DNA from 3 places in the Mesorhizobium sp. M2E.F.Ca.ET.209.01.1.1 genome. Region 1 is predicted to be linked to each of the others. Evidence: riboswitches for the same ligand, from Rfam matches in the RefSeq annotation. Region 1 holds a riboswitch; each other region holds the start of a gene.

The links. Region 1 has a riboswitch for thiamine pyrophosphate ahead of EN852_RS10900 (YkoF family thiamine/hydroxymethylpyrimidine-binding protein). Riboswitches for the same ligand answer to the same signal wherever they lie in the genome.
Region 2: linked by a shared signal. The riboswitch ahead of thiC (phosphomethylpyrimidine synthase ThiC) and the one ahead of EN852_RS10900 (YkoF family thiamine/hydroxymethylpyrimidine-binding protein) in region 1 are both predicted to bind thiamine pyrophosphate.
Region 3: linked by a shared signal. The riboswitch ahead of thiB (thiamine ABC transporter substrate binding subunit) and the one ahead of EN852_RS10900 (YkoF family thiamine/hydroxymethylpyrimidine-binding protein) in region 1 are both predicted to bind thiamine pyrophosphate.

The regions. Positions count from the first base shown of each region.
Region 1 is NZ_SADP02000004.1:363,246-374,380, forward strand. It holds gene EN852_RS10870 (tetratricopeptide repeat protein) at 1-1,996, shown strand, start outside; gene EN852_RS10875 (hypothetical protein) at 2,047-2,787, shown strand; gene EN852_RS10880 (ABC transporter substrate-binding protein) at 2,851-3,861, opposite strand; gene EN852_RS10885 (ABC transporter ATP-binding protein) at 3,854-4,630, opposite strand; gene EN852_RS10890 (ABC transporter permease) at 4,627-5,415, opposite strand; gene EN852_RS10900 (YkoF family thiamine/hydroxymethylpyrimidine-binding protein) at 5,821-6,429, opposite strand; TPP riboswitch at 6,420-6,532, opposite strand; gene EN852_RS10905 (GSU2403 family nucleotidyltransferase fold protein) at 6,725-7,813, shown strand; gene EN852_RS10910 (hypothetical protein) at 7,917-8,261, shown strand; gene EN852_RS10915 (hypothetical protein) at 8,455-8,664, shown strand; gene EN852_RS40810 (hypothetical protein) at 8,827-8,970, opposite strand; gene EN852_RS10920 (DUF2934 domain-containing protein) at 9,031-9,258, opposite strand; gene EN852_RS10925 (hypothetical protein) at 9,367-9,576, opposite strand; gene EN852_RS10930 (DUF1236 domain-containing protein) at 9,705-10,004, opposite strand; gene EN852_RS10935 (DUF982 domain-containing protein) at 10,246-10,593, shown strand; gene EN852_RS10940 (hypothetical protein) at 10,738-10,959, opposite strand.
Region 2 is NZ_SADP02000006.1:109,377-120,511, forward strand. It holds gene thiO (glycine oxidase ThiO) at 1-658, opposite strand, end outside; gene thiC (phosphomethylpyrimidine synthase ThiC) at 655-2,475, opposite strand; TPP riboswitch at 2,588-2,699, opposite strand; gene EN852_RS13840 (MFS transporter) at 2,785-3,966, opposite strand; gene EN852_RS13845 (ABC transporter ATP-binding protein) at 4,636-5,778, shown strand; gene EN852_RS13850 (extracellular solute-binding protein) at 5,800-7,173, shown strand; gene EN852_RS13855 (sugar ABC transporter permease) at 7,186-8,118, shown strand; gene EN852_RS13860 (carbohydrate ABC transporter permease) at 8,272-9,150, shown strand; gene EN852_RS13865 (GMC family oxidoreductase N-terminal domain-containing protein) at 9,480-11,075, opposite strand.
Region 3 is NZ_SADP02000008.1:411-8,076, reverse strand. It holds gene EN852_RS16260 (ABC-F family ATP-binding cassette domain-containing protein) at 1-1,546, opposite strand, end outside; gene EN852_RS16255 (thiamine diphosphokinase) at 1,557-2,201, opposite strand; TPP riboswitch at 2,327-2,432, shown strand; gene thiB (thiamine ABC transporter substrate binding subunit) at 2,476-3,486, shown strand; gene thiP (thiamine/thiamine pyrophosphate ABC transporter permease) at 3,713-5,335, shown strand; gene thiQ (thiamine ABC transporter ATP-binding protein) at 5,332-6,120, shown strand; gene EN852_RS16230 (M48 family metalloprotease) at 6,274-7,666, shown strand, end outside.

The sequences.
Region 1 (11,135 bases):
CGACGGCGCGCTGCTCGATTTCGACAAGGCGATCGGCCTCGATGCCAAAAATGCCGACGCCTATCTCGGCCGCAGCCGCGCCAGGGCGCTCAAGGGCGACCAGGCCGGCGCGGGGGCGGATTGCCGGCGCGCCGTGGAGCTGGATTCCGCGCGGTCGGGAAGCTGCGACCAGCAGGCTGCCGGCGATGAGGGCAACCCTGCGACGGCACAGGCGCCAGACGTGGGGCAGCCGAAGCTGGCCGGCGCCGCTTCGGTCCCGCAAACGATACATCCGAATTTGGCGGCCACGGACGACACTCTGGCTGCAAAGGCCTTGGAGACAAAAGACCAGCGCGCGCTGCAAGCGATCCTCGGCGGCGATGCCTGGCTGGACATGGGCAAATACGACAAGGCGATAGGTTCCTATGACGTGGTGATCGCGCTCGAACCCGACAACCGCTTCGGCTATTTCGGCCACGGCAGGGCCAGGGCCGCCACACGCGACTACGGTCAGGCGATCGCCGATTTCGACAGGGTCATTCAGCTCGCGCCCAATTTCGCCGCGGCCTATTCTCTCCGCGGCCTCGCCAAGGCCACATCCGGCGATGTCGACGGCGCGCTTGCCGATTGCGAGCGGGCTGCCACGCTCGACCCGAAAGCGCGCGACGCGCACTATTGCAAAGGCATGGCCTTGCACGCCAAGGGCGACGCAGCACGCGCGGTCGCCGCCTATACGGTGGCGATCGGCATCGATCCCAAGGCCGACGCCAGCTATTACGCGCGCGGTATGGCTCGCGCCGACCGCAAGGACTATTCCGGCGCGATCGCCGATTTCGACCAGGCGCTCAAGCTCGATCCCGGTAATGGTGAGTACGCCGTAGCCCGCAAGGCAGCGGTAGCGGCGAAGGGCGAAAGCGGTGAGGCCGGCGCTGCGGAGGGCACGGATCTGAGGGCCGCTATGCCGCTGTTGAAGCGCGGCGACGCGTTCTACGCAAAGCGCAAATACGACCGCGCGGAGGCTGAGTACAGCCGCGCCCTGGCGCTCGCGCCAAACGAACCGTCGACCTATTCGGCGCGCGCCAGGGCGCGCATGCAACAGGGCGACTATGACGGGGCTTTGGCGGACGTCGACAGAGCGCTTGAGATCGATCCATCCTACATCACGGCCTACTATGCCCGCGCTCTTATACTGACAAAGAAGCGCGAGCCGGAAAAAGCCATCGCCGATTACAACCGTGCGATCGAAATGAAGCCGGACTATGCCCCGCTTTATTTCGGGCGCGGCAGCACCTGGTACTCTATCGGGGACTTCGATCGCGCCGCCGCCGATCTCGACCGGGCTCTCAGGCTCGACTCTAAATCCGAGATGGCCCGCCAGGGTCGTAAATTGGCAATGGCTGCGAAGGAAAAAGCTCTTGCCTCGAAGAAGTCGGGCGGGATGGCGAGGCAGAGCGACCGGCAGACGGCCGCCTCAGACGAGGCGCCGCAAACTCGCGGCTCAGAAAGCGCCCAGTCATTCTTCACGAGGGGCAACGCCCTATACGACAAAGGCAACTATGACGGTGCGATTGCACAATTCGAACAGGCGATCGCGCTCGATCCGGGCTTTGCGCCGAGCTATTACGGCCGCGCTCAGAGCTTCACCCTGAAGGGAGACTACGACCGAGCTCTTGCTGATTACGACAAAGCGATCAGCCTGGCCCCCGCCGAAGCGAAGGTCTACGCCGATCGGGGTCTCGTACGGATGGGCCAGCACGACGGCGCCGGCGCCTACAACGATTTCGAGAAGGCGTTAAGCCTCGATCCCAAGAACGTCTATGGATACTTTGGCAGAGGGGTGATTAGAACAACCACGGCGGACTATGACGGAGCCATTGCCGATCTTAGCAAGGCTATAAAGCTCGATCCCAAGTTTGCTGGCCTTTACAAAGCGCGAAGCCGAGCCTGGGAGGCCAAGGGAAACCATCAGCGCGCCGAGGCCGACCGCAAGAAGGCATTGAGCCTCGGGGCGGAGTGAGCAGGGTGTCGGAGCGCAGGCGAATGTCACCTTGGAAATGGTTGCAAGTCGTGGCGGTCATCCCCGTGAGCATCGTTGGGGCTGACGTGATGCCAACGATGTTCGGCGGCGGGCATCACCACTATCAGTCTGTGGCGATGCCGCCCCGGGCGCTGACCACCGCCGACATCGATGCCGAGATCCGGAAGCAGCATCTCGGGATCTTCGAGGCTATCGCCCGGGAGTTTCCGGACGACTACGATGCGATGCTGCGTAAGATCACTGCCGCGGCCCAGGCTGGAAACCAAACAGAAGTGCGCAATATCAGCAGGCAGACGGTCGCCGATCTCAGGCATAGATACGCCCCGCTCCTGCCCACGACCCCCGACAGCAATGCTTGGGAAGTGCTTTCGGCGCAGCTCGACATGCTCAATCATGTCATGGCGCGCGAAACGCCGGCCACCTGCAACAATTACCTGCGCAACGGGCCGGACGCGATCAGCGCGCCCGGCCACGATTTCCTGGCTGACCTGGACAGAATCGGCGCCGCGCTGTTCCGCGCCTACGGCGCCGCCAAAAGAAGCGGCCTGCCGGCGGTCGAGCCCAGCGATCAGGATTGGTCGCTGGTCGCCGACGTTTTCACAAAAATCGGCGGCACGACGGCAGAGATGGAGGCTATCTCAAAGGCCAACCAGGATTTTCCGGATCTGTGTCCGGCCATGGCGAAATTCTATGAGGCCGCTCTGTCGCTGCATGGCGAAGCCGGGTGGCACATCAAAACCGCGCTGCTTCGGACCATCGTCGAGAATTAGGCTCCGTACCGGATTTCCGGGCAAGGTGCCGGCGCAAGGCCGCGTTCCTTCGGCGCTTGGCCCCTACCCCAGAAACTCGTTCGTGAAATACGCCGACAGATCCGGCTTGTTCTTCAGCGCCTTGCCGTTGCCATCGAGCAATATGCCCGAGGCAAACAAATACCCGCCCATCGCTTCCATCTTCGCCTTGTCCATCGTGCCGATGGCGCCGTTGGCACCCTTTAAAAAGTGGCCGTCATTCAGCGCCTTCAGCGAGGCATCGATCAGCGCCGGGTTGGTGAGCGTATCCTTGTTGGCGGCGACCAGCAGCTCGCCAGCCTCCTTCGCGTGATCGACCGCGAACGCATAGCCGGCCCGCGTCGCCTGGACGAAGGCGGCGGCAGCCTTGGGATTGGCGGCGAGGAAGACGTTGCTGGAAACGATCAGCGTGGTGTGCTCGTCCGGCACGCCGTAATCGGCGTACCGGAAGCTGCGCTGTTTCAACCCTTTCAGCTCGGCCTCGACGCCTTCCCAGGTCGAGACTTCGAGCGTGAAGTCGACCGCGCCATTGGCCAGCGCCTCGTAAGCCGAGGTGCCCAGCGTCACCGTGGAAAAATCGCCCTTGCCGCCGTCATAGCGGATGATGGTCGAAATCAGCGCGTTCTCCCAGGCGCTGCCGAAGCCGCCATAGGTCAGGCCGTCGAGATTTTTCGGGCTTTTGATGGCGGCGCGGTCGGCATTGAAGACGACGCGGCCGGTCTCCGACTGGACGACCGCGTAGACGGCCTTCAGGTCGGCGCCGGCGCTCTTTTGCGTGAACAGGCCGAGCGAACCCGAAATGCCGAAATCGGCATTGCCACTGGCCACCAGCGTGCCTGAGCCGGTGTCGCCATAGGGCAGGATTTCGACGTCGAGCCCCGCGTCGCGATAGAACCCTTTGTCGCGGGCGACGAACAGGCCGATGTGGTTGGTGTTGACGGTCCAGTCGAGCGCGACGGTGATTTTTTGCGCGGCGGCCCGGGCACGTGTGACGGTCCCGGCAAATGGCAGGCCGGCGGCCAGGAACAGCGCCTGGCGGCGGGTAAGGTCAATCATTTCGGTTCTCCATTGGGTGATCGTTGAATGGGGTCGGCTGGCCAAGCAGCGTGTCGAGGATGCCGGCCTCGATCGCGGCCGCCTCGCGGGCGAGCGCGGCGTTCTCGGTGCGCGGGCGCGGCAGCGGCACCGCCACTTCGGCGACCACGCGCGCGGGCCGTGCCGAAAGCACATAGATGCGGTCGGACAGAAGCACCGCCTCGCGCACGTCATGGGTGATCAGCAGCGCGGTCCAGCGGTGGCTCCGCCACATGCGTTCCAGCCAGCGCTGCATGGCCGCGCGGGTCAGCGCATCGAGCGCGCCGAACGGCTCGTCGAGCAAAAGCATGTCGCGCTGCTGCACCACGGTGCGCAAGAGCGCCGCGCGCTGGCGCATGCCGCCCGACAGCTCGGCCGGCCAGGCGCGTTCGAAGCCGGCAAGGCCGAATTCGGCGAACAAGGGCGCCACGCGCTCGCGCGCTGCGCTGCGCTTCATGCCCTGCACTTCAAGCCCCAGCGTGGCGTTGTCGATGACGCGCCGCCACGGCATCAGCGCGTCGCGCTGCGGCATGAAGGCGAAGCGGGCGCCATCGAGCGGCGCGTCGTCGAAGCGCATCTCGCCCTCGCCCCGGATCGCGCCCGTCAGGAGCTGGAACAGCGTCGACTTGCCGGCGCCGGAGGGCCCAAGGATCGACACGAACTCACCCGCGCCGACATCGAGCGAAACGCCGGCCAGAACCTCGAGCGCGCCGAAGCTTTTTCGCACATCGCGGAGCTCGAGCCGGGTCATGACCGTCGCTCGGAGGGCTCGGCCTTGCGGTCGCGCCCGGCCCTCTCCCAGGGCATGGCGAGGCGCTGCACCAGGACGGCCAGACCAAACAATGCCAGCGTCAACGCCGAGCTGACGGCAACGGCGGCAAGCACGAGGTCGGGCCGAAAGTTGTTCTTGGCGCTGAGCATGTAGATGCCTAGCCCTTTCGCGGCGCCCGCATATTCGGCGAAGATCGCGCCGACCACCGCATAGGTGATGGAGATGCGCAGTCCGGCGAAGAAATAGGGCAGCGCCGACGGCAGCCGGGCGAGCCAAAAGATGCGCCAGCGCCCTGCTCCCATGGCGGCAAGCATCTGGCTGATTTCGGCACTCGTGGCGGCGTAGCCTTCGACCAGCGCCACCATCATCGGGAAGAAGGTGACAAGCGCGACCAGCAGGATCTTCGGCAAGAGGCCGAAACCGAACCACAAGACCACCAGCGGCGCGATCGCCACCAGCGGCAAGGTCTGGCTGGCGATCAGCAGCGGAAACAGCGCGCGGCGCAGGGGGGCCAGGAAGTCGACCAGCGCCGAAAGCGCGAAGGCGGCGAACAGCGAGCAGGCGAAGCCGGCAAGCGTGGCGCGGATGGTGGGGAGTGTGTTTTCGGCGAGTGTCGCTCGGTTTTCCCAGGCTTGCGCCAGCACGTGCGAGGGTGCGGGAAGCACGGTGGGCGCGATGCCACCGAGGCGGGCGTAGAGCTCCCAGGCAAGGAGGAGCAAGGCGAATGCGAGGGCAGCGGGAGCGAGCTTGGCGAAGGCGGCGATAACAGCTGATCTCCCCCCTTGCGGGGGAGATGGCCGGCAGGCCAGAGGGGGGTGTGACGGAACGCCAGCTTGTGAGGGCTCCGAAGGAACGGACGAAGGCTGCGCTTGCAACCCTTGGAGACGCTGGCGGGACAGCACCCGCCTCTGCCCTGCCGGGTTGGCCGGCCCTTCGCTGTCGCTCCGGGCGTTCGTCGTTCGCGAAGCCAAGCAATTGGCTTCGCGTCCGCTTTGCGGACCACTCCTTACCCCCCGCAAGGGGGGAGATTGGATGTCGCCTCGGCTTTCGCCAATCGCCGAAGGCCCCCATCCCTCTTCCGGGATAGGATCAGATGCGGGGTTCTCTCCCCCGCGCAGCGGATTAAACGAAACAGCCACGACATCCACCTCGACAACTCGAGCGCGGGCTCAGACCGCGGTCGGGCTGTTCGCCGAAATCGTGATGTCGAGGGTCACGTGGCCCGCGCCTGGGCCGAAGCGGCAGAAGGCTTCGTTGAGCGTGGCGAACACCGCATCGGCATCGCCGCGCAACCTGGTGCAGAAGTTCTTGGAACGGTCGAACACGCCGGACTGTTTCAGGAAATCGATGCAGCCATAGATCTCGTCCATATGGTCGCCGGTGCCCATCACATAGAGCGAGAATTGCGCCGCCACCGCCTGGTCGGTCGAGGGCGTCGACCGCACGGCGCCGAGCGCCGCGCCTTTGCGTTCGTCGAGCGGGATCGCCGGGCCGCCGATCTCGTCGGAGCGGCAGATCGGATCGTCCGGCTCACCGGGACAGCCGCGCGAAACCGCCGCCGACAGCACGCAGTGCTTGCCGCTTTTCGCCGCCGCCACGAACAGGTCGCGCATGGCCGGGAACAGCACTTCGGGCGGCCCGACCAGCAGCGTCGAGATGTCGTCGGTCTCGATCCTGAGCCTGTCGCGGTAAGGATCGAGCGCGCCCAACGCGCCGAGGATGACGCCGACGAAATCGTCGGCCATGGGATAAAGGGAAATCTGTGCGCCGCAAAACATGGCCCGCCTCGCTCCGCTGGTATTATCCAGATCAGCTGTAGGGTCCGGAGGCTTGCCGCCACCATCTCAGCCCCGACCGTACGGAGCACCCCTGTGGATGGCCGCGTTAAAGCACTGTTCGAGCGAAACGGAAAGCGTTTTTTGCCAGGTAATTGGGCCAGGAAGTCTCATCTCCCCTAGGGGAGATGCCGGTGGTTATAAGATTTTCACGAATTTCTTACAACAGACTTGCAATCGATCCAGCGAAGCGCAATTATAAGAAAACTGCAGAAATCTTATAACGCTGGTAGGAGCCATGAAGACCATCGACCTCGCCTACCGCACCCTCTACGCCGAGTTGGTGCAGCGCAGCCTCGATGCTTCCTTCGAGACGGATTTCTCGACGGCGGGCAATTTCGTGCGCGTGCCGGTGAAGGGCCGCGACTACTGGTATTTCGAGGAAACCCGCCCCGAGAAAACGAGGCGTTATGTCGGTCCGGCCGAGGATCCCGAGATCGCCAGGCGGGTTGCGGCCTTCCGGGAGATCAAGGATGATCTCAGGAGCCGCCGCAAGCTGGTCTCCACGCTTGTCCGCGATGCCGGCCTGACAGCACCCGAGACCTTCACCGGCGATGTCGTCGAGGCGCTGGAAAAGGCAGGGCTCTTCCGGCTGCGCGCGGTGCTGGTGGGCACCGTCGCCTTCCAGACCTATGCCGGGCATCTCGGCGTGCGGTTGCCGGGCGCCGCGCTGCAGACAGGCGATGCCGATTTCGCGCAGTTCCATTCCGTTTCGGCCGACGTGGAACACAGCATGCCGCCGGTCATCGACGTGCTGAGGGCCGTCGACCCGACGTTTCGCGAAATCCCGCACCGGACCGATGCCGGCCGCACGACGCAGTACGAGAACGCCTCGCGCTACAGGATCGAGTTTCTCACCCCCAACCGCGGCAGCGACAACCACGCCGACCGCGCCAGCCTGATGCCGTCGCTCGGCGGCGCTTCGGCGCAGCCGCTGCGCTTCCTCGATTTCCTGATCCGCGATCCGGTAAGGACGGTGCTGCTGCATCGCTCCGGCGTGCCGGTGCTTGTCCCCTCGCCCGAACGCTTCGCCGTCCACAAGCTGACCGTGGCGACCCGCCGCGAGCGAGGCGCGGCGGCGAAGCGGGAGAAGGACCTCCATCAGGCGGGCCTGCTGGTCGAGGCGCTGGATACGACGCGCCGACAGGATGACCTTGCACTGGCTTTCGCGGAAGCGTGGAAGCGCGGCGACGCCTGGCGGGGCGCATTGCGGAAGGGCTTGGGCCTGCTGAAGCCGGACAGGCAGGAAATGGTCCAGTCAGTCTTGGGGCGGGCACTTGGCGAAATCGGCGTGCCGCTCGAGGGCTTTTCGAAGCGGATCGCCTAATCTTCATCCCAGCACGAGGGCACATCGTTCAAATCGTACGACGTTCGCTTGACCAAGATTCGTACATAAAGTACGATACTTCCCTTCCTTTGAGGGGATTTGCTTGAACACCGCCAACCATGCCGCTTTCGCCGACCTCTCCCGCCCTTTGCTGTCGCCGCTGCCGCTCGCCGAGCGCGAACGCCTCGCCGGCGCCTGGCGCATGGCGAGCCAGGACATAGCCGACGACATCCGCTTCATCCGGCAATATCTGAAAGTGATCGCCGAGAGGGACGAGCGGCTTTCGACCGGCACGCTGGTGCACGGCCGCGCCTATGTCGAAGCCTGCGCCGCCTGGCTGCCGGAAACGGTGGCGCGATATCTGCGAAACCTCAGGCTGATCAGCGAGTGCGAAAGCGCGATGATCGCGGCCGGGGTAAGGTTCGCCAGGTCGAGCGATGCGTGGTGAGGCGTTCCCCGTGCGGGAGACCGAAGAAGCCCACGCCGTGGACCCCTCAACCAGCCGGCTGCAACCCTCGGCTCAGCGCCCCGGCAAATGCATCGTTTCACACAATCGCCAATTGGTGGACGCGGGTGAGTGGCCGGGCGTTAATTCCTGCCGGGTGAAGGAGGGAAACGCATAGCAGGGAGGAACACGTTTGATGCAACCGCAAATCGACATCGGCGCACTGCCCGAGGATCAGCCCTACGAAGTCACCTCATTTGCCAGAAAGCACGGATTGACGGTTCCGGTCGCGGATGCGGTGCTTTTTGCCAAGGGCCCGTCGCCGTCGCGGGCCGCCTGCGATACCGCGGCGCTTGCGCTTCTCTGCGCAGTCGCGCAATACGCCAGGAAGCAGGGAGGGCGCTAAAGCGTTTCACCGTTTCACGGAAAACGGCGAACCGCTCTATGTCTTTGTTTTGGAGCAATTCCGGACGGAAGGCTACGGCGAAGGCGCCGAGCCTAACCGCACACACTTTTCTTGGAATTGCTCTAGCGGTTCGGCGGCACGCCTTCCCTCTTCTTCCTCTTCCTACCAGTTGAACTGCAGCCCCGCATTGCCGCCGACCTGGCTGCCGGCGAAGGCGATGCCGAGCGTGGCGGTCAGGCGGCCGCCATGGGCGAAGCCTTCGCTCAGCACGGCGGCGCCGGCTACCGGCGGGGCCAGCGCAGCCACGTCCGGTCGTTGTCGGAGATCCTTGTCGGGATAGCCGGCGGCGGCGCGGCCGCCGGAGATTCAGGCCTTGGCTTTCGGCTTGGCCGCCTTTGCCTTGGCGGGGGCCTTGGCGGGCTTTTCCGCCTTGGCGGCAGCGGCCTTCTTCGGAGCTTTCTTCGGCTTGCCTGCCGCGTCGATCTCGGCGGCCGCCTGTTCCCAATGCTCCATATGAGCGCCTTCGGGCCGACCGGCCTGCTCCCAGATCTCGTGCGCGCGCTGGCGAATACGTTCGTGCCTGTCGTCCGTCACTGTCGCCTCCTAAGGTTGGGACGGGTTCCCCAGGGCGAACACTAGCGGAATTTTCACGCGGCGTCTTCGCTCTCACGCATATGCGACCGACTTAGACGGCAAATTCGCTCAATGCCCGTCGACGACGACCGCGATGCCCAGATGCGCTGCCTTCTTTGCGATCAGTCCGGCTAAATCCGCGTCAGAACGGTCGGTCCCCGTGCGCTGCCGCAGCAGGGAAATTGCCTCTTGCATGGTCAGCAGGCCGGTCCTGTGCTCGGCCAGCAGCTTGTCGACCGTGGCGGCGATACTCGGTGATTCGACATGTGGATGATGCATGGCAACGACTCCTTCCGCGCTTCGTTGCCTCCCAAACCACTGCATTCTAGGCGTTTTGCCCCGATGCGAGAAGAGCCCGGTCCTCCCCGATGCTTCGGCGGGAGGATCGGGCTCCTCGGTTCCAGATGTTACTGGATCACCTGGACCACGCGACGCGTGCCAGGATCGATCAGCACCGTGTGGTCGTTGACGACCGCATAACGATACTGCACGTCCGGAACCGTCTGCAGCTCGACGGTGTCAGGCACGGTCGAGCCGACGCCGAGCTCGAGGCCAAGCACGTTGACCGAGGCGATCGGGTGCTTGTGGACATATTCCTTGACCACGGTCTGCTGCTCGGGGGTGACGATCACCTCGTCCGCGGCCGCGACGCCGATGCCGGCCATCAGAGCCAGGCCGGCGACAGCTGCAATGAGGGTGTGTTTCATCGTTTCTCTCCTGTTGGATTCAAAGCGATCCTGCGGATCGCGTGTTGGCGAGCTCCGCCCTGCCTCCGCGGGTGGCGGAAACATCGGCAGGTCGAATAGTTGAGCTCCCGGGGCAAACGTCCCCGGCGAGGTGTTGTTCCGTCAGCGACGACTAATTGATGTGGCGGAACCTTCGCATGGGCTCCGCATTGGAAGGCATTGAAACTCCGCAAGACTTTGAAATCCAAAGGGCGCCGCCGTCATGCAAGAAGGTTACATCAGAAGCGACATTGAACTTCGCGCCCCAGTGGTGATCGCCGTCGGCGCCGGGTTCAAGCGCGAGATCGCCACGCTCACAGGGATGCAGAATTTCCTCAAGGAATGGCCGCTGGCCTCGCGGGGCGAGAGCCACGCAACGGCGCTGCGCGCCTGCGAGGCGGCGCGGTCCGGAGAGATCGATCTCGACAAGGCGCGCCAGGCGTTCCTGGCCTTCGCGAAGAAGGCGGGGATCGAGTGGACCGGGGCCGATCCGGTCGCGGTGCTGCGCGAGGCCAAGATCAGGCGCAACCGGGCACGCGAAAGCCGGGCTCAGCAGCGGCCGGCGCACTGACGGCTGCCGCGTTGGCGTTGCCTGCAGGTTTCAGGATCTGACCGACGAAATACCCGACGAGCGGTCCGCCTGCCGTCCGCGCGGACCGCCGCCTGGCGGCTAACGGTCGACTGGATCAATCGGGGATTTTCGGCTGGTGGCCGGTCAGGTCGGCGCCGACTCGCCCAGCGCCTCGGTGACGAAGGACGCGGCGATCAGGTCGTCCGCTTCGATGCGTAGGGAGCCCTCGCCGCCCCCCATGATGGCCGCGACCTTCTGGAAGGTCTTCATCTCATGCTCGGTGATCCGGGCGTCGCGCATCCTGGCTTTGAGATCGGCGACGCGCATCCCGAGGGAACGGGATGTTCCGATTTCTCGTTTCGACATGTTGGTCAAACTCCTCCTTGACCCCGCCCGTATCTGTTCGCCGCCGCCCGAATCTCCACCCTGCCATTGATTTGTGTTGGCTATGAGACAGCGTGAGCCCAGAGCCGCTAACTCAAGCGCGGCGGGAAGGTTCCGTTAGCATATGGTAACAAAATAATAATCGGTTAATGGCCCGC
Region 2 (11,135 bases), on a different contig from region 1:
AACGCGGCACCACGTAGATCGGGATCCGAGGATGAAGCAGGCGTACTGGCCGGGCTAGCGAGATCTCCGCTGTTCGCAGGATGAGCATCTCGCCGCGGACACCGCGCAAATCCGGGCGTTTGTCGGCGATGCCGGTGCAGTCCACCTCGATATCCGCGATAGCCGACACGATGCTGCGGCCGAATTCGAAACGCGCGCCCAAGCCGAGCAACTTGTCGCCCAGCGCAAGCAACGCCTTGCGCGGGTCGAGATGCGCTTCGTCAGCAAAGAACAGCCCGCGCCCGAACCGGCCGGCGAGGGCTGGTTCGAAGGCCGCGATCTCACCGGCGTCGAGCTGTCTGAAGCCGGATGTGCGGCGGCCGAACCGGTCCAGCTCGCCGACATCGCGGGCAGGCGCCAGCACCAATGTCCCGTTTCGCGAGACATGGCCGGGCAATGCCGCGTCCCACCAGTCGGCCGCGTCGCGTCCGAGTGTGAGCACCGCCTCATCAGCGCTCTCGCGCTCGCACCAAGGCGCGAGCATTCCGCCGGCCTGCCAGGAGGCATTGCCGGCGATCTCCTCGCGCTTTTCGACCAGGGTCACATCGGCACCGCGCGTTGCCAGCTCGTGCGCGAGCGTCAATCCGGCGACGCCAGCGCCGCGAATGAGCACCTTCATGGCGTATCCGTGCGCTCCAAGGTGCCGTCCACGGGCATGTAAAGATCGCCGCCATCCCGGTACTTGGCCGCCATAGCCGCGAGCCCTTCCTTCTGCGCTTCCGCCCTTATGTCGTGCGAGATCCGCATCGAGCAGAATTTGGGGCCGCACATGGAGCAGAAATGCGCCACCTTGTGCGCCTCTTTCGGCAGGGTTTCGTCGTGGAAGGCGCGCGCCGTCTGGGGATCGAGCGACAGGTTGAACTGGTCCTCCCACCGGAACTCGAAGCGCGCCCTGGACAGCGCATCGTCCCTGACCTTAGCGGCTGGATGGCCCTTGGCGAGGTCTGCAGCATGTGCGGCGATCTTGTAGGTGATGACGCCGGTCTTGACGTCGTCGCGGTCGGGCAGGCCGAGATGCTCCTTCGGCGTGACATAGCAAAGCATCGCCGTTCCGAACCAGCCGATCATCGCCGCGCCGATGCCTGACGTGATGTGGTCATAGCCTGGCGCGATGTCGGTGGTGAGCGGCCCAAGCGTGTAGAAGGGCGCTTCGCCACAGACCGCGAGCTGCTTGTCCATGTTCTGCTTGATCTTGTGCATGGGAACATGGCCGGGGCCCTCGATCATCACCTGGCAGTCCTTGGCCCAGGCGATCTTGGTGAGCTCTCCAAGCGTTTCCAATTCGGCGAACTGGGCGGCGTCGTTGGCATCGGCGATGGAGCCGGGGCGAAGGCCGTCGCCGAGCGAAAACGCCACGTCATAGGCCCTGGCGATGTCGCAGATCTCCTCGAAATGCTCGTAGAGGAAACTCTCTTTATGGTGATGCAGACACCACTTGGCCATGATCGAGCCGCCGCGCGACACGATGCCGGTGACACGGTCGACGGTCAGCGGAATGTAGGGCAGGCGCACGCCGGCATGGATCGTGAAATAATCCACGCCCTGTTCGGCCTGCTCGACCAGTGTATCGCGGAAAACCTCCCAGGTCAGCGCCTCGGCGATCCCGCCGACCTTCTCCAGCGCCTGGTAGATCGGCACCGTGCCGATCGGCACCGGCGAATTGCGCACGATCCATTCGCGGATGTTGTGGATGTTGCGCCCGGTCGAGAGGTCCATCACCGTATCGGCTCCCCAGCGGATGGCCCACACCATCTTCTCGACCTCCTCGGCCATCGACGAGGTGACGGCGGAGTTGCCGATATTGGCGTTGATCTTCACCAGGAAATTGCGGCCGATGATCATCGGCTCGCTTTCGGGGTGGTTGATGTTGGACGGGATGATGGCGCGGCCGCGCGACACCTCGTCGCGAACGAATTCCGGCGTCACGAAATCCGGGATCGCGGCGCCGAAGCTCTCGCCATCACGTTGAAGTTTCGAACGTAACTGCTCGCGGCCGAGGTTTTCGCGGATGGCGACGAACTCCATTTCGGGCGTGATGATGCCGGCGCGCGCATAGGCAAGCTGGGTGACGGCACGGCCGCCGGTGGCGCGCAATGGCCTGTTACGCACCGGGAACTCCGGCGTCAGCCGATCGGCGGAGACGAAGCCGTTGTCCTCGGGCCTGATCGTGCGGCCCTCGTAGCGTTCGACATCGCAGCGCGCCTCTATCCATGCCTCGCGCAGCCGCGGCAAGCCGCGCTCGATCTCGGTCTTCACCGTCGTGTCGGTATAGGGACCGGACGCGTCGTAGACCGTGACCGGCGGCTCGCCGGCGCTCGGGTGAACCGAGATCTCGCGCATCGGGACACGCAGGCCCGGGTGAAGTTGGCCAGGTTTGTGGACCTTCTTCGAAGCGGGCAATTCGCCGACGGTGACGGTCGGGGTGTGGGCATTCATGAGTGAGCCTCCTTGCTCAAGTGCAACGGAGACCCAGTCCACGCGATGAGGAGGAAGTGACGCTTCGCGCAGGACGCGGGCACTGCCCGAATACCGAAGCCGGATTGCCGACCCGCGAAACCTCGCACCGTCCCTACGCCAGTATGAACTGGATCAGGTTCAACGGGTCACTGCGCGCGATAGCAGTATCTCAGCCCCTTGCCGGGACTCCCCTGGTGAGGCGCATACGTTGGACGATGAGGAGTGGCTGTGTCAACTCTTTACGGCGTACGCGGACTAGACCGATCTTCAAAGTGACGGTCGGTGTAGTCAGCTTCTGTGCATCAGAGATCGCGCCAACAAAGAAATTGCGACAAATGCAAGCGCGATGACGCCGAAGCTGGCCGCGAGCGAGGAGATTTGAGCGATCAGCCCTAGCAATCCTGGCCCCAACAGCAGTCCAGCATATCCGATTGTCGTCACAGTTGACATGGCACGAGCAGCAGACTTGCCGCCCACACGGCCTGCGGCCGCAAAAAGGGTGGGCACGATGTTGGCGAGGCCAAGACCACAAACTGTGAGCGCCACGAAAACAATAATAAGATTGCCGCCCATGAGGACCATTGCGAGCACTGAACATGCGCAAACGACCGCGCAGTAGCGCAGTGTTCGCACCTGGCCGATTGTGTTGGCGATGGCGTCGCCGAACAGGCGCCCGATTGCCATCATCGTCGAGAACGCTGCGAAGCCGTAAGCTCCCGCGCTTTCCGATCCACCCGATTGCGTCACGATATAGATCGCGCTCCAATCGATCATTCCTCCCTCGGCCAGCATTGCAAAAAATGCTAGACCGCCCAGGAGATAAAGATGCTTGTTGAAGGAACTTTGGGATCGAGCGTCCCCAGCCTCGAAAGCGGCGGCAGGGGCGTGGATCCAGCTGAACTGGTTCCATCCAGCCCAGGCGAAGAGCGCAACCGTCGCAACTCCAATTCCGGTAACCCCAAGGCAACGGCTTAAATCGCCGCCACCTGACAGTATCCGCCCCACAACCACAGCGCCGGCCAAGCTTCCAAAACTAAACATGGCATGGAATGAGGACATCACCTGCCGGCGCATAAGACGCTCCAAGGCCGAGGCGTCTGTGTTCATCGACACGTCCAGCGTTCCAAATCCGGCACCGGCAAGGAACACAATCATTGCCATGGAAAGGGCTCCTCCGGCCCAAGGAAGCGCCAACAGCGCGAAGCCGAATGTGAGCGAACCCATTAGGCTGAGTAGACCGCTCGGAACAATCACCACCAAGCGGCCGACGTTTGTCATCATCGCGATCGCGCCCAGAGCGAAGCAAATCAGGACGAGTCCAAGTTGACCCTTGGCGAGGTTCATCTGAACGCTGAGCACTGGTAGGGAGGATGCCCAGGCACCAATGCCGACGCCGCCACCCAGGAAAAAGAGACTGCAAAAGAAGCGGCTGATTCGGATGGCCGAGGGGATGGTCGAGCTTTCCTTCACTTTCGACGACCTCCGCCCGCTATCCTCATCTTCGTCAACCGCCGCTGCCCGTGCGAAGCAAAGCTTTGCCTCTCCAGCGGGAAAGCCAATGAGAACTGGTAACCTTCGCTCTAATGTCACCAGTCATCGGCAAGAGCGGATACTCGAGCAATTTCGCAAGTCACCGATAGCCGACGCATAGCGACGCGGTAAGGATCCTGGCTTGCCGATAGGCGATCCAGTTCCGCACCTGCCGACCATTTGGAACTTAAGACTCGTTCACCTAAATGTGATAACGTAGGAAAGCGTCAGCTGGGCGCAAAATCCCCGAATTGACCGCTTTCTTTAGCAGGGTGACGCACTCCCCGCGTCTTGCTGCAACAACATTCGCCCCCCTGCGAAATTGCTGTTCGAGCGGAAACGGCGGCAAATACCGGGCAAGTCGGGTCGCTCCGGTGTTACGAAAACAACAACCATGATCCCTGCCTCGCGCAGAACCGGACACCAAAGCATGCGATCGACAAGGGAGGTTTTGACCACACAGGGTCGGCCGTCTTGCCATGGCTCGCGCCGTCCAGTGCGTTCTAGATCGCAGTAAAAGAACGTTGCCCGCACCTGTCGAATAAAGGAGTGCGCCCTCATGCCTTGCGTGTGGACGACCGATTTCTCTTGGCCTTCGGAATCGCAGCCATGATCCGCTTCGAGAACGTATGGAAGGTCTACGGCAACTATGCCGCCATATACGACCTTCAGCTTGAAGTCAGGGACGGCGAGTTCATGGTCTTCGTCGGGCCTTCCGGTTGTGGCAAAACCACGACGCTGAAGATGCTTGCCGGGCTTGAGTTGCCTTCCTTCGGTCGGATCTGGTCGGACGACAAGGACATCACGCTCCTGCCATCTGGCCAACGCGACGTCGCGATGGTTTTCCAAAGCTACGCTCTTTATCCTCATATGACTGTCGAGCGGAACCTCGCTTTCGGACCGACGGTTCGGGGCGAGCCCAAGGCAGAGATAGCCGAGCGCGTCAAGCATGTAGCCTCTCTCGTAGGACTGGAATCCCTGCTTCGGCGACGTCCGGATGAACTATCCGGTGGCCAACGTCAGCGAGTGGCGCTTGGGCGTGCGATGATCCGCCAGCCACGAATCTTCCTGCTCGATGAACCGCTCTCGAACCTGGACGCCGGTTTGCGCACGCGGATGAGGACCGAGATTGCTGAGCTTCAGCGCCGCGTAGGGGTGACCACGGTCTATGTGACCCATGACCAAGTCGAAGCGATGACGATGGGTCACCGCATCGCAGTGTTCAACCAGGGACGCATTCTGCAAGTTGATACGCCAGCCAACCTCTACAGAGCACCCGCCAACAAATTTGTCGGAACGTTCATCGGGTCACCCAAGATGAATATCCTTCCCGCCGCGCTTTCGGCGACCGGCGGTTCGGTGGACGTCAAATGCCTTGGAACAGAGTTTTCCGTGTCTGGGCAATATCTCGCCGGCAAGGATCTTCCCTCGTCCGTCGAGCTTGGAATTCGCCCAGACGACATACACTGGACGAAGGACGCCCCGTCGAGATGCACTCAGAAGATGCAGGGCATCGTCGGCGGAGTTGAAACGACCGGCTCGGAGACCTTCGTCCTCGTGAACGTCCGAGGAACCGAAGTAAATTCCAAGTTCCCGAGCTTCGCACCTATCCGGATCGGTCAGACGGTCGACCTCGTATTCGATCCGGTGGACTTGCATTTCTTCGATGCAGTAACCGGAAACACGCTGCGAAAAGACCCCCCGGGACAATCGGAAAGATCCGAATTTCGTCCCGCTCAGCCAATCAACTGAAGAATGGAAGGAACCTTTGCCATGAAGACCAAAATGCTTTCTGGGTTTCGATCTGCGCTGCTTAGCGCGACGGTCATGCTCGGCGCAACGATTGCTGCCGGCAGTTCGGCAATGGCCGGTGACACTTTGAAGGTCGCCTACAGCCAGGATTACTTCATGAGTTCCCCGAAATTGGCCAAGAAATGGTTCGGTGAGATGAAAACCCAGTTCGAGGCCGCCAACCCCGGTGCCACCCTGGAACCAATCCCGATTCCTGGCAGCTTCGATGATTTCAACACCAAGCTCAGCCTTCTTATGAATTCACCGGCTACCGCTCCCGACGTGATCCAGATTGCGGCGCAAAGCGCCGGTCAATGGTCCGGCAGCGGGCTCCTGGCACCGTTGGATGATGAGTTGAAGTCTCGCGACTGGTGGCAGTCCTATCCCGAACCCATCAAGCAGGAAGGGACCATTGACGGCAAGGTCTATGCCGTGAGCGAAGGCGTCAACACCTTTGGCCTGCTCTATGATCGTGAGAATTTCGCCAAGGCGGGCCTGCCAAAGGACTGGAGCCCGAAATCGTGGAAAGACATCCTCGACGCCGCCCGAGCCATCAAGAAGAGCGCCCCCTCCGTATGGCCGATATGGCTCATGACCGGAACGGCGCAGGGTTCGGAGGGTACGCTCATGGGCGCCGGCCTGCTCATCTCGGCTTCCAGCGACCCGACCATCTTCGACGAAAAGACCAAGAAGTGGGTGGTGGACAGCAAGGGCATGCGCGAAATGCTGAGCTTCTACCGCGATGCCGCTGCCGAGGGATTGCTGGCGCCCGCCTCCCAGATCTTGGATGCCAACGCTCCAAACAACGGCGCCCAGCATATGCCAAAGCACGAGCTCGGCATCGGATTTGCCGGCAACTATTGGCCGACCATGTGGAACAAGACGATCTGCACGCCCTGCTGGGATGATCCCGACAACTCGATCGCACTCGCTCCTTTGCCAACATCGCTTGGCCAGGCGCCGGGCTTCGCCGCGTCCTTCGGTGGGTGGAGCCTGTCGGTCAATAGCAAGGCCTCGAACATGAAGTTGGCCTGGTCCCTGATCGACATCATGCAGAAGAAGGCCAACATGGTTGAGCTCGACCAATATGGCGGCCTTGTGCCCCCAGTGCCGGCGTATGCCGAGGATCCTGGCTATGTGGCCTTTGCCAAGAAGCCGTTTCAGGTGGAGTATTCAAAACTGATCGCGAACGCACACAGCATGCCGGCCAGCACTGAATACAGCGTTTGGAGCTTTGCTGTAGCGCAGGCTACGGAAACTCTGGTTCTCAAGCCCGAGACGCCTATCGATGACGTCGTGAAGACGATGCGGGAATACGTCGTCAACCAACTCGGCGACGATCGCGTCGAGCCGTAGAGGAATGCGCAGATGTCGGTAACCCAAAACGCGCCCGCAAATACCTTAGGGTTGCCCGAAAAATTGCGCCTTGAAGCGCGCCTTGACAAGGCGCGCTTCAACCCGGCGAGCCTCGTGCTGCTCGCGCCGGCCACCGTGCTGCTGCTTGGTTTGTTTCTGGTGCCCGTCGTGTATGCGATTTATCTGGGCTTTACAAACCTTCAGCTCATTGGGCTGCACGCCGTGAACTACCGCTTCACGGGATGGGCAAATGTAAATACCCTGGTTCACGACGCGACTTTTTATCAATCGATCTGGCTAACTGTCTTGTTTGTGGTCGGGTCGGGAGCAGTGGGCGCGACCCTGCTCGGCCTTGTCATGGCAATTGCCATGCAGGATTGTTTGCGATTGATCCGCCAGATTGCAGGCGCCTTGGCAATTGTCGCATGGACATTGCCGCCTACGACAATTGCCATTGTTTGGAAAGCAAGCAGCACCGAGTCCGGAATTATTCCGACCCTGCTGGGAAACCCAAACTATGATTTGCTGTATGACCAAGCCATGCTGATTGTTTGCCTGGCGAATTCTTGGTCGCTCGCGGGGCTCGCGATGATTATGTTCTCGGCCGCGCTTCGCAACGTACCCGAGGAGATACTGGCTGCCGCCAGGCTGGAAGGAGCGTCTCGCGCCCAGACGTTGTTCAAGGTGACCTTGCCGATGCTTAGATCCACGATCGTCACATCCGCACTTCTAATGACACTTCTCACCTTTGGCAATTTTACGCTTGTCTACCTGATGACCGCCGGAGGCCCTGGAAATCAGACAAATATCTTGCCGGTCTATTCTTATCTGCAAGGCTTCAAGTTCTTCAACTTGGGTTATTCAGCCTTGCTCGGCAACGTGATTGTCCTGATCTCGGCCGTCCTGGGAGGGCTATTCGTCCTTCTCGGGAAACAGCGCCGATGAGATACCTCTATCCCGCCGCGGCAAGCGTGCCACGGCGGGGCGAGATGCGGACGCGGGAAATGGCAACGCAAACGCTCACCGGCTGGCCCGCCGCCGACAATAGTGCGCCCGCCGGTGAGCCTGATACAAATCGCGCAAGTGGGACTGACTTAAATGACTCGAGAAATTCAGCCTAGCAGATCGACCGAGTTGCCGCCCTGGTCTCATCTGACACCCAATAAGGTCAATCGCTGGAGCTTTTCCAAGGTTTTCAGCAACATCGTAATTTCTGCACTCTCAATTTTCTTTGCGGTGCCCATGTTATGGCTTGCACTGGCTTCGGTTGATAAGAACGCAACTTTTCAGACGAAGCTGCCAGTCCTTACCGCAGAGCATTACATCGTCTCTCTTGAGTCAGGAAACCTGGCCGCGCTGCGCAACAGCCTGGTGATATCCCTCGTCGCGTCGACCATTGGTACGGTTGCGGCCTTCTTTGCCGCCTACTCCTTTTCACGTCATCACATCGTTTGGAAAGGCCCGATCCTGCTGGGCATTCTGTTTCTATCGGGCGTTCCGATCACGATCCTCATAGTGCCAATGTATGAGATGTTTAGCTCCGCCGGGCTTCTGACGATGTTCCCGACGGCGGTGCTGCTCGGGGTTACCGCACTCCCCTTCCAGATCTATCTCATAAAGAACTTCATCGATGCCATACCGCGCGATCTGGAAGAGGCCGCCTATATCGAGCGGGCAAAGACATGGCACGTATTGTGGTCGGTGATACTTCCACTGACAATGCCTGGTCTCGCGTCGGCAGCTCTGTTTGGTTTCGTAAACGCTTGGGGGAGCTTCCTGATACCGCTTGTGCTGATCAGTTCCGACAATCAGCAAGCTGCTCCGGTCAGGCTCTTTGGTTTCGTCAATGCCACGTCCATCGACTACGGCGCGATCGCGGCTTACTCCATTATCTATTCACTGCCTGTCGTGGTCCTCTATCTGGCACTCTCGAGGCAGTTCAAAGCCGGTTTCGTTCTGGGCGGCGCAGTGCGCTAGCAAGAACCGCGACCATGCCTCGCAAGGTGCGGCATGGCTCGAGCGCGGGTGTGGCGAACTCGCTCGCTGGTAATCCGCGTCCTCGGTGTTGTCCAATGCAGGCTGTCGCTTGGCTTCTGCCGCTGCCTGGATAGCTGGACTAAAGAATCGACCATGCGATAGCATACGATACTTCTCGACTGCTTTGAAGAGCTTCGCAGCTGCTACGCACGGGAACGGAATGTGGCTCTCAGGGGGGCCAAATGCTTGCGAATTGAGGCGCAGGTCACCGAGGGCACTGAGCGACGATCGTCGGCCCTTATCTTCACGGCTATCAATGTCAGGCGATCCTACTTTCCTTGCTTGATGAAATCCGCTGTTCTTTCGCCGATCATGATGCAAACGGCGTTGGTATTGCCCGAGACGATGGTTGGCATGACGGATGCGTCGGCCACGCGAAGACCTTCGACACCGTGAACGCGGAGCCTCGGGTCGACGACCGCCATATCGTCATGGCCCATGCGGCAGGTACCGACGGGATGAAGCGCTGCATGCGCTACCTCTTGGCAAAACCTTCTTACTTGGATTGGCGTCGTTGTTGCGGGGGAGGGGACTTGCCTTGATGCTATGTAGCGCCGGATGGCCGGCTGCTCCATGATTTCGAAGGCTCCCATGGTCCCTTCAACCACCGCATCGAGATCATAGGGATCGGAAAAGTACCGTGGCGCCACGCGTGGATTGGCATAAGGATCGGCGCTTTTCAGCGTCACTTCCCCTCGAGACCGAGGCCGGATTTGTCCCAGATTTATCGTGCAGCCGTTTCCGCCGGGGACGGCGTCAATCCCTTCCTCAATGCCCGCACCCACGACCATGAAATATTGCACATCCGGGATCGGTTCGCTTGCGTTGCCCCACCAGAACGCGCCTCCCTCGATCAGGTTCGAAGAAGCCGGGCCATCCCTGAACAGCAGATAATTCAGGCCAGCCGCGGCTTTCCAAAGCGGCTTCTTGTATTTGTCGTAGCTGTGGGGTCCGTTCAACTGATAGACGAGTGAAACTTCGATGTGGTCCTGCAGGTTCTGTCCGACCCCCGGCAGATCGGCAACGACAGGAATGCCATGGCCGCGCAAAGCGTCGGCCGGGCCGATTCCCGACAACATCAGCAATTTCGGCGAGGCAATCGCACCTGCCGACAAAATCACTTCGCGACTGGCCATGAGCACCCATTTGCGGCCCTTCGCCACATACTCCACCCCGACAGCACGCCCCTTCTCTACAATAATCCGCGTGACCGTGGATCCCGTTCGAACCTGGAGATTGGGTCGGTGGCGAGCGGGTTTGATGAACGCCGTCGCGGCACTGCTGCGCCGCCTGTTCTTGGCAGTGATCTGGTAAAGACCGCAGCCGGCCTGGTCGCCCGAATTGAAATCAGGATTATAGGGCAGCCCAGCCTGCTGGCACGCCTGCAGCCAGGCGCGCGTGAGGGGGTGGATGTGATCGATGTCGGAAACGCCCAGCGGTCCCCCTACGCCGTGGGTCTGGTTGCAGAACCGGTTGTTGTCTTCCGACCGCAGAAAGTAGGGCAGCACATCATCATAATTCCAGCCATCGGCGCCGAGTGCTTGCCAGCGCGCATAGTCGGATGGAGCGCCGCGTATATAGATCATTGCGTTAACTGAACTGCCACCGCCGAGCACTCGGGCCTGGACCATGGTCGGCTGTTCCGTGCGCGACTGGGCTGCGGTCGGCTCCCAGGCAATCCGTTTCAAGAGGGACCCTTGAGCGGTCTTGTAGTAGGCACCGGGTATATGGATGTAGGGGTTGAAGTCGCGCGGGCCTTCCTCCAACAGGAAGACAGAGGCATCAGGATCTTCGGAAAGCCGCGCGGCAATCACGCATCCGGCGGAGCCACCGCCAACGACAATATAGTCACAGGTGGTCTGCATGATTTCATCTCGTGGTCGAATCCCCAGGAGCGCCGATCCATACCTTGTCATGGGTTCGAT
Region 3 (7,666 bases), on a different contig from region 1:
TCGGCGAAGCTTCGGCGGTCTCGGCTTTCGACCTTGTCTTGCGGTCTTCCAGGTTCGAGCCGCCACGCTGCGCCAGCATGTCGGAATAGCCGCCGGCATATTCGACCCAGCGGCCGTTGCCATCCGGCGCGATCACGCTGGTGACGGTGCGGTCGAGGAAGTCGCGGTCGTGGCTGACCAGGATCACCGTTCCGGCAAAGCCCGCGACCAGTTCCTGCAGCAGCTCCAGCGTCTCCATGTCGAGATCGTTGGTCGGCTCGTCGAGCACCAGAAGGTTCGCCGGCCGCGCCAGCACGCGGGCCAGCAGCAGGCGCGCGCGCTCGCCGCCGGAAAGCTCGCGCACCGGCGTGCGCGCCTGCTCCGGCTTGAACAGGAAATCCTTCATGTAGGAGACGACGTGGCGCTGCTCGCCATTGACCAGCAGGTTCTCGCCGCGCCCGTCGGTGAGGTAATGGGCCAGCGTCTCTAGGGGGTCGACCGCTTCGCGCTTCTGGTCGAGCGTCGCGATCTCCAGGTTGACGCCGAGACGCACGGTTCCGGCATCCGGCGCCAGCTCCCCGGTCAGCATCTTCAGCAATGTCGTCTTGCCGGCGCCGTTCGGGCCGACCAGGCCGACGCGGTCGCCGCGCTGGATGCGGGTCGAGAAACCCTTGACCACGGTCAAGTCGCCGAAACTCTTGTCGATGCCTTTGGCCTCGATCACCAGCTTGCCGGATTCGGCGGCGTCGCTCGCCACCATGGTGGCGGTGCCTTCGGCGCCGCGGTGGCTGCGGAAACGCTGGCGCATCGTCTGCAATTCGCCGAGGCGGCGCATGTTGCGCTTGCGCCTGGCGGTCACGCCGTAGCGCAGCCAATGCTCCTCGCGCACGATCTGGCGGCCGAGCTTGTGCTGCTCGCGCTCTTCCTCCTCCAGCACCTGGTCGCGCCATTCCTCGAAATGGGCAAAGCCCTTGTCCAGCCGCCGTGTCTGGCCGCGATCGAGCCAGACGGTGGCGCGGGTGACGCGCTCGAGAAAGCGCCGGTCGTGGGAAATCAGGATCACGGCGGAAGAGGTGCGGGCAAGCTCTTCTTCCAGCCATTCGATCACGGAAAGGTCGAGATGGTTGGTCGGCTCGTCGAGCAGAAGGATATCGGGCTCCGGCGCCATGACGCGGGCAAGCGCGGCGCGCCGCGCCTCCCCGCCGGAAAGGTCGTTCGGCCGCTCCTCGCCGGTGAGGCCGAGATGCTCCATCAGACAGGTGGCACGATGCGGATCGTCGGCCGGGCCGAGGCCGGCCTCGACATAAGCGCGCACGGTGGCGAAGCCGTCCATATCCGGCATCTGCGGCAGATAGCGCACGGTCGCCGAGGGTTGGCGGAACACTTCGCCGTCCTGCGGCTCGATCATGCCGGCGGCGATCTTGAGCAGGGTCGACTTGCCCGAGCCGTTGCGTCCGACCAATGCGATCTTCTCGCCGGCGGACGCGCTGAGCGCCGCGCCGTCGAGCAGCGGGGTGCCGCCGAAGGTCAGTTTAATGCCGTCGAGGTTGAGAAGTGGCGGCGCCATGTCTGGAATGTCAGCTTTCGGGAAGAGGATAGGGGTGGGCCAGAAGCAGCGCCCGGCCGCGCTCCAGCGCGATGCCGAGCCGCCCTTTGACCTCGTTTGATATAGTGAGCGAGGAGCCGAACGCCACCTCGACGCTGTCGAGCGGCCATTTGGCGCCAGTGACCGTCAGACCCGACAGATCGGAGAAGCCGAGCACCGAAAACAAGGTGCCGTCCGCATAGTCGAAGGCGGCGCTGCCCGGCAAAACGGGAACGCCTTCCTGCGCGCCGCTCGTCAGCAGCACGGTCGTGCCTGCCTCGGCCAGCCGCACGGCGAGGGCCAGATGCAGGATGGCGTGGTCGGCGCGCTTGCCGCCGAAGGCGCCGGCCAGCACAAGGCTGGTGGCGCCGAGTGCGAGCGCTTCCGCGATGGCGAGCTCGCCATCGGTCATGTCCTTCTCGGCCGGAAATACTTTACGCGGCACGGCGGCCAGGTCTTTCGGCAGGTTCGCCGGCACCGAATCGAAATCGCCGACCCAGAGTTCCGGCAGCAGGCCGAGCAAGCGGGCATGACCGATGCCGGCATCGGCGGCAATGACGCGCGAGCCTTCGATCTGGCGTTCAAGGCGGGGCGTGCGGATAAGCTCGCCGCCAAGCAGGATGGTGAATGTGCCCATGGCCGTCGCCTTACCAGCCCTCCAAGCGAAACGGAAGCCGCACGGCCCGAGCTTCGGTTGCCCCGAACATTAGCTGCCCGGCAAACTTCCGCTTGCGCGCCGCTTCGGCCGGGCCTATCTGTCGAGGCGCTCTAACGGGGTGCCGGACGCGATCCGGCTGAGAGGCGATCAAGCCAACCCGCTGAACCTGATCCGGTTTGTACCGGCGGAGGGATTAGACGTTTCGGACCATCCGGCGCCTCAATTCCTTGTCACTCGAACGAAGGAGGCGCTGATGCGCGCGATGTTGTCCAAGCTTGTTCTCGCAGCCGGTCTTGTCTCGCTTCTGGCCGGCGTTGCGCCCGCCGAGGCGAAGGACAAGCTCACCGTCTACACCTATGAAAGCTTCACCGCCGATTGGGGGACTGGGCCGGCGGTGAAGAAAGAATTCGAAGCCGAATGCGGTTGCGATCTCGAATTCGTCTCGGTGGCCGACGGCGTCGCCCTGCTCAACCGCGTCAAGCTCGAAGGCGCCGGCACCAAGGCCGATATCGTGCTCGGCCTCGACACCAATCTGACCGCGGACGCCAAGGCGAGCGGCCTGTTCGCGCCGCATGGCGAAGTCTCCGGCATCAACGTGCCAGGCGGCTGGACCGACGACACGTTCGTGCCCTTCGACTATGGCTATTTCGCCGTCGTCTATGACACGCAGAAGCTTAAAGTCCCGCCGAAGAGCCTGAAAGACCTGGTGGAAGGCAGCGGCACCGACAAGATCGTCATCCAGGATCCGCGCACCTCGACGCCCGGCCTCGGCCTGCTCTTGTGGGTGAAGTCGGTCTATGGCGATAAGGCGCCGGAGGCCTGGGCCAAGCTCAAGGCGAAAGTGCTGACGGTGACGCCGGGCTGGAGCGAGGCCTATGGCCTGTTCACCAAGGGCGAGGCGCCGATGGTGCTCTCCTACACCACCTCGCCGGCCTACCACATGGTGGCCGAGAACACCGAACGCTACCAGGCGGCCTCTTTCGAGGAAGGCGAATACCTGCAGATCGAGGTTGCCGGCGTTACCGCCACCGGCGCGAAGAACCCGCTGGCGCAGAAATTCATCGCCTTCATGACCGGACCGAAATTCCAGGACGTCATTCCGGAGACCAACTGGATGTTCCCGGCCGGCAAGACCGACAAGCCGCTCAACCCGGCCTTCGACAAACTGGTGAAGCCGACCAAGACCTTGCTGTTCAGCCCGGAGGAAGTCGCGGCCAACCGCAAGGCGTGGGTAGACGAGTGGCTGGCGGTGATGAGCAAGTAGGCTTCAGGATGGCGCTTGAACACCCCCCTCTGGCCTGCCGGCCATCTCCCCCGCAAGGGGGGAGATCAAGCGCTCGACCACTTTCGCCAATCGCCAACGTTGCAAGACTGGCACGGCGATCGAAGCTGCCAATCTCCCCCCTTGCGGGGGAGGGGGGTGGGCGGGAACTCGACGCGGATAATGCTTCCGCCCTACCCAAGCCATTCAAGGTGTTTGGCTAGGCGGAATGGCAGCACCCCATCCTAGCGATCCTCGCATTACCGCTGGTGCCATCGCGCTCGCAGCCGTCGCGCTGCTCATCGGCGGCGCCTTCGCCGGCCTCGCCTTCGAAGGGGCGCACGACCTCTCCGGCGCTGCCGCGGCCTTCGACGGCTACCTCTTCCGCGTCGCCCGCTTCACGCTCTGGCAGGCGCTGCTGTCGACGCTCTTGTCAGTCGCGCCAGCGCTTCTGGTGGCACGCGCGCTTTCTAGGCACCCAAGCTTTCCCGGTCGCCGCCTGATCCTGCAGCTGTTCACCGTGCCGCTGGCATTGCCGGCCATCGTCGCGGCGCTCGGCATATTGGCGCTCTACGGCCGGGCCGGCTACTTTGCCGGCGTCGTCGCCAGGCTTGGCAGCGGAGAGTGGCCCGGCATCTACGGCCTCTCCGGCATCCTCGTCGCGCATGTCTTCTTCAACCTGCCTCTGGCGACGCGCCTGTTCCTCGAGGCACTGGGCACGATTCCCGCCGACCAGTGGCGGCTGGCGAGCCAGCTCGGCATGGGCGCCCGGCCAGCCTTCCGGCTGATCGAATGGCCGGTGCTGCGTGCGGCCTTGCCGGGCGTCGCCGGACTGGTGTTCATGCTCTGCATCACCTCCTTCACCATCGTGCTGACGCTGGGCGGCGGTCCGGCCGCCACGACGCTCGAGGTCGCCATCTATCAGGCGCTGCGTTTCGACTTCGATCCCGCGCGCGCTGTCGTGCTGACGCTGCTGCAGATCGCGCTCACCTTCGTAGTGGTCGCAGCACTCACGCGGCTCGGCGCCAACACGGTCGGCGATGCCAATCTGCCGGTGGCGCCGCGCCGCTATCTTTCAGCGGGCCGGGTGGAGAGCGTTATGAATGCCGGCCTCATCGCGCTTGCCCTGCTGTTCGTCGCCGGGCCGATGGTGGCGACGGTGTTTTCAGGCCTGAAGGTCGATCTCAGCCGATTGGCGGGCGAGGAAGCGGTGCGCCGCGCGACGCTCACCAGCGCCGGCCTCGCCTTGCTTGCGGCACTGCTCAGCGTGTCGCTGTCGCTGGCATTGATCGCGGCGCGGCGGGCATTGGCTTTGCGTCGGCGTCCCGGCGGCGCCATGTCGCTGCTCGAACATGCCGCCGACACCGGCGCCGGCTTCGTGCTCGTCGTGCCGCCGATCGTGCTTGGCGCCGGCTGGTTCCTGGCGCTGCGCAAAATCACCGATGTCTTTGCCGTCGCGCCGGTCATGGTCGTCGCCGTCAACGCGGTGATGGCAATGCCCTTCGCCGTCCGGGCCATTCGCCCGGCCTATGACGCGGCAAGCGAACGCCATGAACGGCTTTGCCTGGCGCTCGGCATATCCGGCTGGACCCGGCTCAGCCTGATCGACTGGCCGTCGCTCAGGCGGCCGCTCGCCACCGGCTTCGCCTTCGCCATGGCGCTGTCGCTCGGCGATCTCGGCGTGATAGCGCTCTTCGGCAGCGATTCCGTGCAGACGTTGCCCTATCTTCTGCTCGCGCGGATGGGCAGCTACCGGACGGCGGACGCCGCGGGACTTGCCTTGCTGCTCGGCTTCGTTTGCCTGATGCTGGTCGTTGTCGCCGATTGGCTGGGGCGGGAAGCAAAAGCATGATATCGACGGACAACGGCATCGCAGCAGGGAAGGCGCTGACCGTCACACTCGAAGACGTGTCGTTCAGCTATGGCGAATCTTGCTTCCGCTTCAATGCCGAGTTCGCGGCCGGCAGGATCACCGCGATCATGGGGCCGAGCGGTTCCGGCAAGTCGACACTGCTCAATCTGATAGCCGGCTTCGAATCACCCGTTGCCGGCAAGGTGCTGATCGGCGGCATCGATCTTGGCAACCTGCCGCCCTCGGCGCGACCGGTGTCGATGGTGTTCCAGGAAAACAACCTGTTCGCGCATCTTACGGTCGAGGCCAATGTCGGGCTCGGTCGCTCGCCGTCGCTGAAGCTCGGCGCTGTCGATCGCGCCGCCGTCGCCGGGGCGCTTGCGCGTGTCGGCCTTGCCGGCAAGGAAAAGCGGCTGCCGCGCGAGCTCTCCGGCGGGGAGCGGCAGCGCGTGGCGCTGGCGCGGGTGCTGCTGCGCGACCGGCCCGTCTTGCTGCTCGACGAACCTTTCGCGTCGCTCGGCCCGGCGCTGCGCGAGGACATGCTCGACCTTCTCGTCGGCATCCATGCCGAGCGCAAAATGACGGTGCTCTTCGTCACGCATCAGCCGGAGGATGCGCGGCGCATCGGCCAGGACGTCGCATTTCTCGATGAAGGCGCGATCGCGGCGACTGGCGCGGCCGGCGATTTCTTCGATCGACCTGGACCGGATGCGTTCAGGCGCTATATCGGCGATCGAGGCGGCACCGTTGCCGGATCACAACATATTGCCCGGAAGCGGACATAATTTGCGGCCAAACCGGTAGCGGGTGATCCGGCGTTTGCTTGCCTTGTCCGGGGGAGTGTGGCTAGGTCCGGCCATGCTGGTCCGGCGGGGCCGTGATTTGCCGAAAGATTTCGAAAGGAAGCCGATCTGTCGACCGGCGCTGAGAAAGTGTGGATGAGGCCGCTTGCACGATTTTTCGCGCTGGCAGGCGTGGCCGTGCTGGCAAGTTGCCAGATGTTCACGCCGCCGGACGTGCAGGAGAGCGGCTTCCAGCCTTCCGACAAGCCGATCACCGTCGACAATGTCGTCGCCAACGCCAAGCTCGCCGAGATGGCCAAGGCGCAGCATCCGCGCATTCTCGCCACCTATGGCGGTGAATATTCCGACCCGAAGCTCGAACGCATGGTGGCCAAGGTCGTCGGCAATCTGACGGTGGTGTCGGCCAACCCGACCCAGACCTACCGCATCACAATCCTCAACTCGCCCAACGTCAACGCCTTCGCGCTGCCGGGCGGCTATCTCTATGTGACGCGCGGGCTGCTGGCGCTGGCCAATGATTCCTCCGAGCTTGCCGCCGTCATCGCCCATGAGATGGGCCACGTCACGGCGAATCACGGGCTGCAGCGGCAGCAGCTCGAGGCCGAGGAAGGGTTGGCGACCAAGGTCGTTTCCGATGTGCTCGGCGACAGCCCGACCGCCAAGGCCGCACTGATCCGCGGCAAGCTGAGGCTCGCGCAGTTCTCGCGCAACCAGGAACTGCAGGCCGACGCCATCGGCATCAAGTCGATCGGCGAGGCGGGCTACGATCCTTACGCGGCAGGCCGCTTCCTGCAGTCGATGTCGGCCTATACCGATTTCCGCTCGGTCAGCGGCGCCACCGACGCCAGCCTCGACTTCCTGGCGACGCACCCCAACACGCCGCAGCGCATTGAACTGGCGCAGCGCCTTGCGCGCAATTTCGGCCCCCCCGGCGTCGGCACGCGCGACCGCGACGCATTTCTGGCCGGCATAGACGGCCTGCTTTACGGCGACACACCGGAAGAGGGCTATGTGCGCGGCCAGACCTTCATGCACCCTAATCTCGGTGTCTCCTTCACCGTGCCGGACGGTTTCGTCATTGACAATTCGGCGGCCGCCGTCACCGCGACCGGGCCGGGCGACATCGCCATCCGTTTCGACGGCGTGGCGATCGACAAGTCGGTGTCGCTCACGGATTACATCCGCAGCGGCTGGGTGGCGGGGCTCGAAGACGCCAGCGTGCGGCAGGACACGATCAACGGCAACGAGGCGGCGATGGCGCATGCCACCGCGCAGGGCTGGCAGTTCGACATCGCGGTGATCCGCGCCGGCGGGCAGGTTTACCGGCTGCTGACGGCCGCGCCATCGGCCAGCGCGTCGCTGGATCCGGTAGCGCGCTCGGTCAGCGGCTCCTTCCGCGTGCTGAGCCCGGCCGAGAAGGCGGCGCTGAAGCCCCTGCATATCCGGGTCGTCACCGTTCAGGCCGGCCAGACCATGGGCTCGCTCGCCGCGCAGATGGTCGGCGTCGACCGCAAGCTCGATCTGTTCA